DNA from 4 places in the Enterobacter sp. 3U4 genome. Region 1 is predicted to be linked to each of the others. Evidence: predicted binding sites of a transcription regulator. Region 1 holds the regulator's gene; each other region holds the start of a gene.
What was found. The regulator CRP, encoded in region 1, controls carbon source genes, mostly activating them, when cyclic AMP is high. The targets are predictions, from matches to a motif close to ATGTGANNNNNNTCACAT.

Region 2: a site for CRP is predicted at 2,005-2,022, ahead of serC (3-phosphoserine/phosphohydroxythreonine transaminase). Genes of this name have one in related genera too.
Region 3: a site for CRP is predicted at 1,915-1,932, ahead of cdd (cytidine deaminase). Genes of this name have one in related genera too.
Region 4: a site for CRP is predicted at 1,419-1,436, ahead of RVY89_RS18510 (PTS mannitol transporter subunit IICBA). Genes of this name have one in related genera too.

Annotation. Positions count from the first base shown of each region.
Region 1 covers NZ_CP136665.1:4,528,929-4,532,054, forward strand. The annotation lists gene RVY89_RS21465 (YccS/YhfK family putative transporter) at 1-920, opposite strand, end outside; gene crp (cAMP-activated global transcriptional regulator CRP) at 978-1,610, opposite strand; gene RVY89_RS21475 (OsmC family protein) at 1,921-2,325, shown strand; gene RVY89_RS21480 (phosphoribulokinase) at 2,421-3,126, opposite strand, start outside.
Region 2 covers NZ_CP136665.1:2,385,548-2,388,673, forward strand. The annotation lists gene aroA (3-phosphoshikimate 1-carboxyvinyltransferase) at 1-747, opposite strand, end outside; gene serC (3-phosphoserine/phosphohydroxythreonine transaminase) at 817-1,905, opposite strand; gene RVY89_RS11460 (DUF421 domain-containing protein) at 2,068-2,760, opposite strand; gene ycaO (30S ribosomal protein S12 methylthiotransferase accessory factor YcaO) at 2,888-3,126, shown strand, end outside.
Region 3 covers NZ_CP136665.1:834,227-837,352, forward strand. The annotation lists gene RVY89_RS03935 (glutamine synthetase family protein) at 1-3, opposite strand, end outside; gene sanA (outer membrane permeability protein SanA) at 128-844, opposite strand; gene cdd (cytidine deaminase) at 972-1,856, opposite strand; gene RVY89_RS03950 (CidB/LrgB family autolysis modulator) at 1,986-2,681, opposite strand; gene RVY89_RS03955 (CidA/LrgA family protein) at 2,678-3,073, opposite strand.
Region 4 covers NZ_CP136665.1:3,886,955-3,890,080, forward strand. The annotation lists gene RVY89_RS18500 (HlyD family secretion protein) at 1-559, opposite strand, end outside; gene RVY89_RS18505 (DUF3302 domain-containing protein) at 562-918, opposite strand; gene RVY89_RS18510 (PTS mannitol transporter subunit IICBA) at 1,576-3,126, shown strand, end outside.

The DNA of each region.
Region 1 (3,126 bases):
TGACGAGCGATTTTCTCCAGCGCGCCGAGCTGTTTGTCCATGTTAAAGCGCGTGGGGTAGCGGTGATAGAGAATATCATCGGCCAGCACCCGCAGGCGTGCGGAGACGGTCTGCGCGTTCCAGCGGATCACCGCTTCGGCGTGGCTGCGCTCGACCAGCTTTTGCACCTCCTGCGGGTGGTGCAGGCTCACGGAGATATGCTCCTGCAGATCCAGCCCGACCTGAAAGGTGCGCAGCAGCCGCTTGTACTCGTGGTTCTTGTTGGCGGCGAGCATATGCAGCTGCTGATAGCACTGGCTTATCAGATCCACCACCTTCTGCTGGCGCGTCAGCAGGGGCGGTAAGGATTTTTCCGGATCGGTATGCTGGGTCAGCAGGGTGTATTTGGCTTCGCAGTACTCCGCTAGCTGCACATAGAGCAGGCTCAGGGATTCGCGCAGCGGCTGTTCCCGCCACAGCCAGAACCAGAACCAGTTAAACAGCCCGTACCATAATGTCCCCAGGGCGTAGATCAGCAGCGGCTCCCACACCGGCATATTCCCGGCGAGGCTTAGCGTGAAGATGGCCGCAATCAGCGACGCGGGAAGCAGGCGAGCGTGCAGCGAACTTATTTCCGCCGTGACGCCGAGCGTCATTGCCAGCACGGTCAGAATCAGCGGCAGCGGGATATCACGAGCCAGTAAAAGCTGTACGGCGAGGCTACAGCCCGCAAACAGGCAGCCACCGATAATCAGGCGTTTGAAAAAGCGCTTATGCGGCGTGTCCAGACCGGCAATGTTGCAGCAGGCGGGTACGAGGGAAAACAGCAGGCCTTGCTGAAGATGCCCGAGGATCAGGCCTATGGCCACAGGAAGACACAACACCAGCGTTTGTCGCAGTGCGTAGTTAACTTCCGGGTGATAGATCAGCCTGCGCCACATGGGGAATAGAGACAAAAACGGCGTGACACCTTGCGATGGCACGCCGTTTAAGCGGAATTAACGCGTTCCGTAGACCACGATGGTTTTACCGTGGGCGGAGATCAGGTTTTGATCTTCCAGCATTTTCAGGATACGGCCCACAGTCTCACGGGAGCAACCGACGATCTGACCAATTTCCTGACGGGTAATTTTAATTTGCATGCCGTCCGGGTGGGTCATGGCGTCTGGCTGTTTCGCGAGGTTCAGCAGGGTCTGTGCGATACGGCCGGTAACGTCCAGGAAGGCGAGGTTGCCCACTTTCTCTGAGGTGACCTGCAGACGGCGCGCCATCTGGGAAGAAAGACGCATCAGGATGTCAGGGTTAACCTGAATCAGCTGACGGAACTTCTTGTAAGAAATTTCAGCCACTTCACATGCTGTCTTTGCACGAACCCAGGCGCTACGTTCCTGGCCCTCTTCAAACAGGCCCAGTTCACCGATGAAATCGCCCTGGTTCAGATAAGAAAGGATCATCTCTTTCCCTTCTTCATCTTTGATCAGCACTGCCACCGAGCCTTTAACGATGTAATACAACGTTTCCGCTTTTTCACCCTGGTGAATCAGCGTGCTCTTTGATGGGTACTTATGAATGTGGCAATGAGACAAGAACCATTCGAGAGTCGGGTCTGTTTGCGGTTTGCCAAGCACCATGCGCTGTTATCCTCTGTTATAAGCTGTCACCAGAGTCATCAGATGCATCCGGACTCTGGGGTTGCAATCGAATTCTTACCCATACCTGGGAAGTCGGCTACCGTAACGTTTCGCAGCCAGTAAAGTTTGATGTCCTCTGCATACATGTGTAACGTCAATGTATTACTGTAGCATCCAGAGTGTTTTAGCATAGCTTTCGCCGCGTGTCTCCTGGTGTCTCGCTTCAGCATGATGCAGGTCGCCTTCCATTGCGAGAAATGTAACGCACGCGTAATCTGTCACCAAAAATGCAACGTTGGAGTTTAAGAATATGCAAGCGCGCGTGAAATGGGTTGAAGGTTTAACGTTCCTGGGCGAGTCCGCATCCGGACACCAGATTTTGATGGATGGTAACTCCGGCGATAAAGCGCCAAGCCCAATGGAAATGGTGCTGATGGCGGCAGGTGGATGCAGCGCCATTGACGTGGTGTCTATTCTACAAAAAGGGCGTCATGACGTGACGGATTGTGAGGTTAAACTCACTTCAGAACGTCGCGAAGAGGCGCCACGCCTGTTTACCCATATTAACCTGCACTTTGTGGTCACCGGTAAAGAACTGAAAGACGCGGCGGTCTCGCGCGCGGTGGACCTGTCTGCGGAGAAGTACTGCTCTGTGGCGTTAATGCTGGAGAAAGCGGTAAAAATCACGCATTCGTATGAAGTGATCGAGGCTTAAAACAAAGCCCGGTGGCGCTGCGCTTACCGGGCCTACAAAAGCTACAACTGCACGAACGTAGGCCGGATAAGCGAAGCGCCATCCGGCAACAAACGTCACGCAATCTGCTTCCCTTCCATCAGTCGCTCCACCAGCGGCGTCATGATGAGCTCCATCGCCAGCCCCATTTTTCCGCCCGGCACGACTAACGTATTCATGTGCGAAATAAACGAGCCCTGCAGCATCGCCAGTAGCCAGGGGTAATCAATGCCTTCAAGATTGCGGAAATGGATCACCACAAAGCTCTCATCCAGCGACGGGATGCTTTTAGCGGCAAACGGATTTGAGGTGTCCACCGTCGGCACGCGCTGGAAGTTGATATGGGTGCGGGAGAACTGCGGCGTCAGGAAGTTGATGTAATCCTCCATGGAGCGCACCACGGAGTCCATCACCGCCTCTCGCGAATGGCCGCGCTCGCTCATGTCACGCGTCAGCTTCTGGATCCACTCCAGGTTAACGATAGGGACCACGCCGACCAGCAGATCCACGTGGCGCGCCACGTCGTGTTGCGGCGTGACCACGCCACCGTGCAATCCTTCGTAAAACAGGACGTCGGTGGGTTCCGGCAGCGGTTGCCACGGCGTAAAGGTTCCCGGCACCTGATTCCAGGGAACGGCTTCATCATAGGTATGCAGATACTTGCGGGACTGCCCTTTGCCGCTCTGACCGTACTCGATAAAGGTTTGTTCCAGCAGGCCGAAGTCATTGGCCTCCGGGCCGAAGTAGCTGATGTGTTTACCCGAATCGCGCGCCTTACGGATG
Region 2 (3,126 bases), 2.1 Mb from region 1:
GAAGTAAGACGCGGATGACGCATCCCCTTCAACCAGGTAGTTACCCGGAGACTGGTACTGCTGTGCCCCGCGCACCACGAAGCGCTGATAAGACTGGTTTTCCACATCAACGCCGAAGGTTTTCATCAGGTGCAGCGTGATATCAATGTACGGTTTAGAGACCAGCTCGCCTTTAATCGTGATAACCGTATCCTGCGGAGCCAGCGGCGCGGTCATCAGCAGCGCGGTCAGGAACTGGCTGGAGACGCTGCCGTCAACCTCGACGTGACCGCCGGTAAAACCGCCGCGCAGACGCAGTGGCGGATAGTTTTCCTGCTCCAGATACTCAACCTGCGCGCCGCCCTGACGCAGGGCATCCACCAGGTGACCAATCGGACGCTCTTTCATGCGCGGCTCGCCGGTCAGCACGATGTTGTTGCTCCCTAGGCACAGGGCCGCCGCCAGCGGGCGCATCGCGGTCCCCGCGTTGCCCAGAAACAGTTCAAGCTCTTCGCCCGAGCGCAGCGCGCCGCCGTTGCCGGTCACTTCGCAGCGGGTACGATCGTCGGAGAGAGTGTAATGAACACCCAACGCTTTCAGCGCATTGAGCATATGGCGCACGTCATCGCTGTCCAGCAGGTTTGTAAGGACGGTGGTGCCGTTTGCCAGAGCTGCCAGCAGCAGAGCGCGGTTCGAGACACTTTTTGAACCAGGCAGATTAATGGTGCCATCTACCCGCGCGATAGGTTGTAACGTCAGGGATTCCATGAAAACTAAACTCTCAACTCAACATAATAAAAACCCCGCAGGGACGCTGCGGGGGTGAAAAACAGCAAATTAACCGTGACGACGTTCGAAGTCGATCATGAAATCCGTCAGGGCTTTAACGCCTTCCAGCGGCATCGCGTTATAGATGGAAGCACGCATGCCGCCAACGACACGGTGACCTTTGAGCGCATGCAGGCCTGCCGCGAAGGACTCTTCCAGGAAGACTTTATCCAGGCTGCTGTCCGCCAGCTGGAACGGCACGTTCATGCGGGAACGGTTAGCGTTCGCCACATCGTTGCGGTAGAAATCGCTCTTGTCGATCACGCCATACAGCAGTTCAGCTTTCTGCTGATTCACCTTATCCATCTGCGCCACGCCGCCGTTTTGCTTCAGCCATTTGAAGACCAGGCCGGAGAGGTACCAGGCAAACGTTGGTGGGGTGTTGAACATAGAATCGTTATCGTTCAGCACGGTGTAATCGAGAATCGACGGGCAGGATTTATGTGCTTTACCCAGCAGGTCTTCACGCACGACGACGATAGTCAAACCGGCCGGACCGATATTTTTCTGCGCGCCCGCATAGATAACGCCGTAGCGGCTGACATCAATTGGCGCAGACAGAATGGTAGAGGAGAAGTCGGCGGCAACCACGACATCGCTGCCAAAGTTTGGCGTCTCGTCGATGGCAATCCCGTCAATAGTTTCGTTTGGGCAGTAGTGAAGATACGCTGCTTTATCAGAAAGCTGCCACTCGCGCATTGGCTTCACGGCGCGCAGACCGTCAACGGTCACTTTGGCGTCGATCACATTCGGCGTGCAGTATTTATACGCTTCTTTAACAGCGCTCGCCGCCCAGTAACCCGCGTCAACGTAGTCAGCCGTCGTTTTGTCACCGAGGATATTCAGCGGAACGCCTGCAAACTGGCCGCGCCCGCCGCCGTGACAGAACAATACTTTGTAGTTCGAGGGAATATTCAGCAGATCGCGAAAATCCTTTTCTGCCTCTTCCGCCACCTGAATAAACTCTTTACCACGGTGGCTGATTTCCATCACCGACGTACCGAGACCGTTCCAGTCACAAAGTTCCTGTTGAGCCTGTTTAAGCACGTCTGCCGGTAACATCGCCGGACCTGAACTGAAATTAAAGACTTGAGCCATTTCCCCTCACCACGCTAAAAGCCATAAGTTATAACTGTGGATATCGGTTTTATCATTCAGTGACACGCGCCGCAATGTCTAAAACTTATGACCCGTGAAATGTGCCCCGCGTCACACAAAACAATCTGCCGCCTCGCCAGGACAAAACCGACAAAATGGCTGTCAGGTGATACGTTTAGCCCGGCTAACCTTCGTCCATTCCGGATTTGCACAGCGGGGGCATAATTGACGATCCCCCGGCTGCATCGCGACGACATGGCTACATCTCACGCAGGCATACTCGCCTGACTCAGGTACGGTTTTGAAACGCTCGATCAGCATATCCGGCAGGATACACAGTCCCGGCTTCACCTCGTCGTCAGAATAGTAATAGACGCTGATCTGCCCGTTAGTTTCCATGATCGCCAGCCGCACCTGCCCGAGCTGTTCAACGCTGTTCAGGCGTAGCTCCATAAAGAACTCAAACTCGGTCATATTGGCGCTTTGTACATTTTCCCAGGCCAGCTGTCCGTCCTCGACGATAACGACCGGCTTCCCTTCAAGCAGATCTTCCAGCTTTTCGCTTTTCGACATCAGCCACATGACAAGACGGTAAAGTAGCGCCAGTGAGACAAAAACGATAAACACCGGCACCATTGGTACGTCGTCATAAAAGGCGACGTCCCCCGCCGCCGAGCCCAGCGTCAGGATAATCAACACCTCAAAGAGCGACATCTGCCGCACGCCGCGACGGCCGGTAATTTTAAGAAACAGGAAGACGAGTACGAAGGTATACAGGCTGCGCAGCGCCACTTCGCCCAGAAATTCAGGAGGAACTTTATCAAACGCCATCCGCTGGAGATCAAATGCTTTCATTTTTCTATGCCTTAACAGTCAGTTACTGCCACTAAGCATAGCCCAGCCTTTTATTTTCGCCGAAGATAGCACCCGTCACGCAAAACCCGTATCATTGCGCGCTTTACGTACGATAAAAGTGACCGCCATGACTCAAACGTTTATCCCCGGCAAAGACGCCGCCCTGGAAGATTCCATCGCTCGCTTCCAGCAGAAACTGACCGACCTGGGTTTTAACATCGAAGAAGCCTCCTGGCTCAATCCGGTGCCGCATGTCTGGTCCGTGCATATTCGCGATAAAGACTGTGCCCTGTGCTTTACCAACGGTAAAGGCGCGACAAAAAAAGCGGCACTGGCCTCTGCGCTGGGTGAGTATTTTGAGCGTCT
Region 3 (3,126 bases), 1.1 Mb from region 1:
CATTATCGAGTTCATAGTCATTCTTCAATGAAGCCGTAGCGGCAGTGAACTCAGCTTAAAAGAGCCGGCGTAAAGGGGAGATAAAAAGCGTCAGGTCCGGCGTAAAGAAAGTATAAAGGCGGTCCCGCTATTTCTCTTTTTTCTGCATATCAAGCAGCTGCTCGGGCGTGACGGCCGGGTAACCCTGCGCGTCTTCCGGCACTTCGTGCATCGCCGGAATAGGCACCAGCGGGCCTAAAAAGCGCGGTTCGCGTTTGAAGATGTACAGATCGGCCAGGGCACCAAAGCGGGCGCCGAACTCGCGCACGCGCACGCTCAGCATATCTTTTGGCGACGGCACCGCGTAGCACTGCGCCTGAATGCCCATATGCAGGGCGATAAACAGCGCGCGCTCGCAGTGGAAGCGTTGGGTGATGATGATGAAGTCGTTGGTGTCGAAGACTTTGCGCGTGCGCACGATGGAGTCCAGGGTGCGGAACCCGGCGTAGTCGAGCACGATATCGGCAGGATCCACGCCCGCGGCAATCAGGTCCTTACGCATCGTCACCGGTTCATTGTAGCTTTGCAGCGCGTTATCGCCGCTCAGCAGCAGGTAGTTCACCTTGCCGCTGTTGTAGGCGTTCAGCGCGCCCTGGATGCGGTAACGGTAATACTGGTTGATGACACCGGTGCGGTAATACTTGGCGGTGCCGAGCACCACGCCAACCTGGCGATAGGGCAGGTCCTGCAGGTCATCAAAGATGTAGGGGGCGGTTTTCCAGCTCATCCAGCGGTCGAGACCGAGCACGATCAACAGCAGTATGCCGACCAGGACAGACAGGCTGTAAAAAACGCGCTTTAACATGCAGATGGCTCGTACCGAAGGTGAAATTTAACTCAGGCTACTTTACCCGCCTGGTTAGCGCAAGAAACAGCGACTCAACTGAGGGGTTTTTCAGCAAACTGGCGGGCATTTCTGCCCGCCGGAAGGATTAAGCCAGCAGTACGCGGTCAATCGTCGTACAGCCCAGCGCTTTAAGCGTTGCGGCAGTGGCATCCCACTGAATCAGCGGCGCATCGGCAATTTCAGCCAGAATGGCTCGCTGAATGTCAGGATAATCATAGCCGTTCAGGCTCAGCAGGTTGAGTGCGCCCTGCAGCGGCGGCAGCGTTGGGTTAAACGCGGCGTTTTCCGCATAGCTGCCGGTGAAGATTCGGCCATCGCGGCACTGCAGCGCCACGCCGCTCGGGGACTTGCTGTACGGCGTGTGGCTCTTGTTGGCGGCGGTAATCGCCGCCTGGCTCAGGTCATCGCCGGACAGGGCGAAACCGTGGTCCTGATCGTCCATCAGCAGCGTTTTGATCTCCAGATCTTTTGGGCCAAACGCGTCAGGCAGATAATCCCCCAGCGTGTGCGGCGCGCGGCCTGGCAGGTTGATGCGCAGCTGCAGCCCGCTGTTCAGCTCGTTCATAAACTGACGGCAGTGGCCGCACGGAGTGTAGTTAACGGTAATGGCGCTCAGCGCTTTTTCACCGCGCAGCCAGGCGTGACTGATGGCGCTCTGCTCGGCGTGCACGGTTTGCTGCATGGTTGCGCCCAGGAACTCCATGTTGCCGCCGAAGTACCAGGTGCCGCTGACGCCGCGCGCAATGGCCCCGACGTTAAAGTGGGAGAGATCGGCCCGCGCGCAGGAGGCAGCCAGAGGAAGCAGTGCGAAAGCCAGCGCGTCTTCATCCAGTCCCGTTGCCTGTTTCAGCATCGTGACCTGCTCCGCGGTCAGCAGGGCGGGGAAGTGCGCATCTGCCAGAACGGGAGCAAGGGCTGACTGCAAATTCTCTGCAAGCTGGGCGAAAGCAGCTTGAAAACGTGGGTGCATGGCGTTTGCCTCATAAAGGTTAATGGATCGGTAGTTTACGGAGCCGTCAGGGCTTTATATGTGATCCACTTCTCATTATGTATGCAACTTATGAAATCAAAATGAAATTTGCGCGACGCATCGCAAATTTTAGCCCATCACCGCCAGAATCAGCGGGAAAATGAACGGGGCCAGCAGGGAGGTGATAATCCCGCAGATCACCAGCGCCAGCGAGCTAAACGCGCCTTCCTGATAATCCAGCTCCGCGCAGCGGGCAGTGCCCAGCGCGTGGGAGGCGGTCCCCATCGACAGCCCCCGCGCCGCTTTCGTATGAATACGCATCCCGTTCAGCAGGGTGTGACCAAACACCGCGCCGAGAATACCGACGAAAATGACGCACATCGCGCTGATGGCCGGAATGCCGCCGAGGCTGCCCCCGACCGCCATCGCGATAGGCGTGGTCACCGATTTAGGCAGGATAGAGGCGGCAATCTGCGGGGAGGCTCCCATCAACAGCGCTACCGACGTTCCAGTGATCATCGCCACCAGGCTGCCGACAAAACAGATGGTAATGATGGATTTCCAGCGGGCGCGGATCTGGTGGAGCTGCTCATATAAAGGAAAGGCGAGCGCCACGACGGCGGGCTGCAGCAGGTCGTTTAAAATTTTGCTGCCGGCAAAGTAACGTTCGTAAGGAATGCCGGTGAGCAGAAGGAACGGAATGATTACCACCATTGCCACCAGCAGCGGGTTCAGCAACGGCATTTTGAAACGCGCGGCAAGTTTGCGCGCGGCGAAGAACACCGCCAAGGTTAACGGCAGCGACCACCAGATATTGGCCATCATTTTTTTGTTTTCTCCCCGACCACGTTACGTTCGCCATGCACCAGATGCGAACTCCAGCTCACTACCAGGAAAACTACCAGCGTACTGACCGCGCAGGAGACCACAATCGGGCCGAACTGGGCTTTGAGCAAATCAAAATACTGCATGACCCCGACGCCAATTGGCACGAAAAGCAGCGCCATATAGCGAATGAGGACGAAGCAGCCGGGGTTGACCCATTTTGCGGGCAAGATTTGCAGCGCCAGCAAAACGAAAAGGATCAGCATGCCGATAATGCTGCCGGGAATGACGATAGGCAGCAGCGACGCGATGAAAATCCCGGCATACAGGCAGGCGTAAATCAGGACGAATGCGCGCAGATATTGCCAGATAATGTTCAATGATTTGCTCATGGTGATAGTCCTTGCTGAAACGCATTCATCATACAATTAAACCAAAAAATGTG
Region 4 (3,126 bases), 640 kb from region 1:
GCACCTGTTCAGCCACGGAGCCTTTCACCAGCGCATCCTGCGCCAGATAGTTCTGCCGCGCGTTGTCGATATCGCTTTCAGAGAACGGATTCACCTTCGCCTGGCTGCCTTTCAGGTAGCGCTGATAATCTTTGTACAGGCGATCGCGCTCAGCGGAGACGCGCGTGGTATTGGCAACGGCTTCCGCCAGCTGCGCCTTCAGATTATCGATATTGTGCGTCGCGGTCACCAGGTCGGCCTGAAGTCTGTCGACGCGCGCCTGGTAGCGGCCTGGATCCAGTTTAAATAACACTTCGCCTTTTTTAATAAGCTGGTTATTTTTATCAGTCACTTCGCTGACCACACCGGTCACCTGCGGCGTGATTGGAATAGAAATAACCGCCTTTTGCGCCGTAAAGGTATACGGGTGGTTATAGTTCATTAGCAGAATAAGTCCGGCAACAATAAATACGCCGCCTAATGTTGCGGTGGCAAGCGTCCACTGGTTGACCGGAATTCGGAATATTTTAAAGATGGCCCAGGCAAATGCCACGTAGGTCAAAATAATCAACAGATCCATGATTAGCGCTCCAGCGTGTTCTTATCAGCAGCAGGCTTTACCGCGGCCAGCTTTTGTTCGAGTTCCGCCACGCGTTTGGCGAGCGCATCCATGCCCGGGACTTCATCAGGCTTTGTGATGTGGTTTTGCATGCCCCAGCCGCGATCTTCGCGGTACAGCGTGGCCCAAATCCACAGGAATGGCCAGATGGCATGGAGCGTAAACAGGCTAATCCAGCCAGCCGTATGAATGGCATCGGCATGCGGATGGTTACGCTTTTTAGCCATATTATAAGGAATATCATGGATGGCGATGATTCCGTAAAAGAGAACCAGAAATACAAAAATCAATACGCCCAGCGCAAAATAGTTGAGAAACATATTCTCCTCACTTAAACAACGTCAACTCATTAAATTAATAAAACGGTACGCAACCTAATTAATTTTTTATAAACACGGGGTTGTGCTTACTATTTCCGAGCCGGGGAGTATCGGTTTTTATAATATCTCCATGCAAGTTTATAAGCGTGTCAAAATATATCCTGAATAATAATAGACTTAAACTTACAATATGAGCGTAATCTACCTTTTAGCTTTTCGCCATACCATACATTAAAAGTGGTTTTTTAGCTTATCGTGTCGTGCAATATCATCCTGGCGCTGAATCGCGAAGCAGAGTTTGCCGTCGATCACAGCCGGAGAAATCCGCATAAAAATATTTTGTGAAATCAGTCACAATCCAGAAACAAACACGCCAGGACAAAACGTGACAACAGTCACACAAAAGGGTGAATTTTGCTTTTTTTGTCGCCATTGTATTTTTTTTGTCCGCAAATTTTGTGATATAGATCACCCCATTGATATCCATACCCCCTATCTTTACGTGATGTACATCACACAAATTTTCCCCTTCTGGACAGTTGAACGATTCAGTGCCAGATTTCACAGCATCAGAACAGGGTCCGGCTACCTCTGCCGCCTCATTAACAATAAACCTCGGGCCTCAAGCCTAAGCGTAAACAGAAGAAGGGGTGTTTTATGTCATCCGATTTCAAGATCAAAGTTCAAAGCTTTGGTCGTTTCCTCAGCAACATGGTGATGCCAAATATCGGCGCGTTTATCGCGTGGGGTATCATCACCGCATTGTTCATTCCGACAGGGTGGTTGCCTAACGAAACGCTGGCAAAACTTGTTGGCCCAATGATTACCTATCTCCTGCCGCTGCTCATCGGTTTCACCGGTGGTCGTCTGGTAGGCGGTGACCGTGGTGGCGTAGTGGGTGCTATCACGACCATGGGCGTTATCGTCGGTGCAGATATGCCGATGTTCCTCGGTGCGATGATTGCCGGTCCTCTGGGCGGCTGGGCGATTAAGAAATTCGACGTCTGGGTTGATGGTAAGATCAAATCCGGCTTCGAAATGCTGGTGAACAACTTCTCTGCGGGCATCATCGGGATGATCCTCGCCATTCTGGCGTTCCTCGGCATTGGCCCTGCGGTTGAAGTACTGTCTAAAATTCTGGCGGCAGGCGTTAACTTCATGGTGGCGCACGAGATGCTGCCGCTGGCGTCTATCTTCGTTGAACCGGCGAAAATCCTGTTCCTTAACAACGCCATCAACCACGGCATCTTCTCGCCGCTGGGTATTCAGCAGTCTCACGACCTCGGCAAGTCTATCTTCTTCCTGATTGAGGCCAACCCGGGCCCAGGTATGGGCGTTCTGCTGGCGTACATCTTCTTTGGCCGCGGCAGCGCAAAACAGTCTGCTGGCGGTGCGGCGATCATCCACTTCCTGGGCGGTATCCACGAAATTTACTTCCCTTACGTGCTGATGAACCCACGTCTGATCCTGGCCGTTATCCTCGGCGGTATGACCGGTGTGTTCACCCTGAGCGTGCTGGGCGGCGGTCTGGTTTCTCCGGCCTCTCCGGGTTCTATCCTGGCGGTACTGGCGATGACGCCAAAAGGCGCTTACTTCGCGAATATCGCGGCTATCTTTGCGGCAATGGCAGTCTCCTTCGTGGTCTCTTCTATCCTGCTGAAAACCAGCAAAGTGAAAGAAGATGATGACATCGAAGCCGCAACCCGTCGTATGCACGACATGAAAGCCGAATCCAAAGGCGCGACGCCACTGACAGCAGGTGATGTCTCTAACGACCTGAGCCACGTGCGTAAAATCATCGTTGCCTGCGATGCCGGCATGGGTTCCAGCGCAATGGGTGCAGGCGTGCTGCGTAAGAAAGTGCAGGATGCGGGCCTGACCAACATCTCCGTGACAAACAGCGCCATTAACAGCCTGCCGCCGGATGTTGACCTGGTTATCACGCACCGCGATCTGACCGAACGCGCCATGCGTCAGGTACCGCAGGCACAGCACATTTCGCTGACCAACTTCCTCGACAGCGGCCTGTACACCAGCCTGACCGAACGTCTGGTGGCCGCGCAGCGTCATGAAGACAACGAAGTGAAAGTGCGCTCCAGCCTGCAGGACAGCTTTGACGAGAGCAACGCCCACCTGTTTAAGCTGGGTGCGGAAAACATCTTCCTCGGTCGTACAGCGGCAACCAAAGAAGAAGCGATTCGCTTTGCC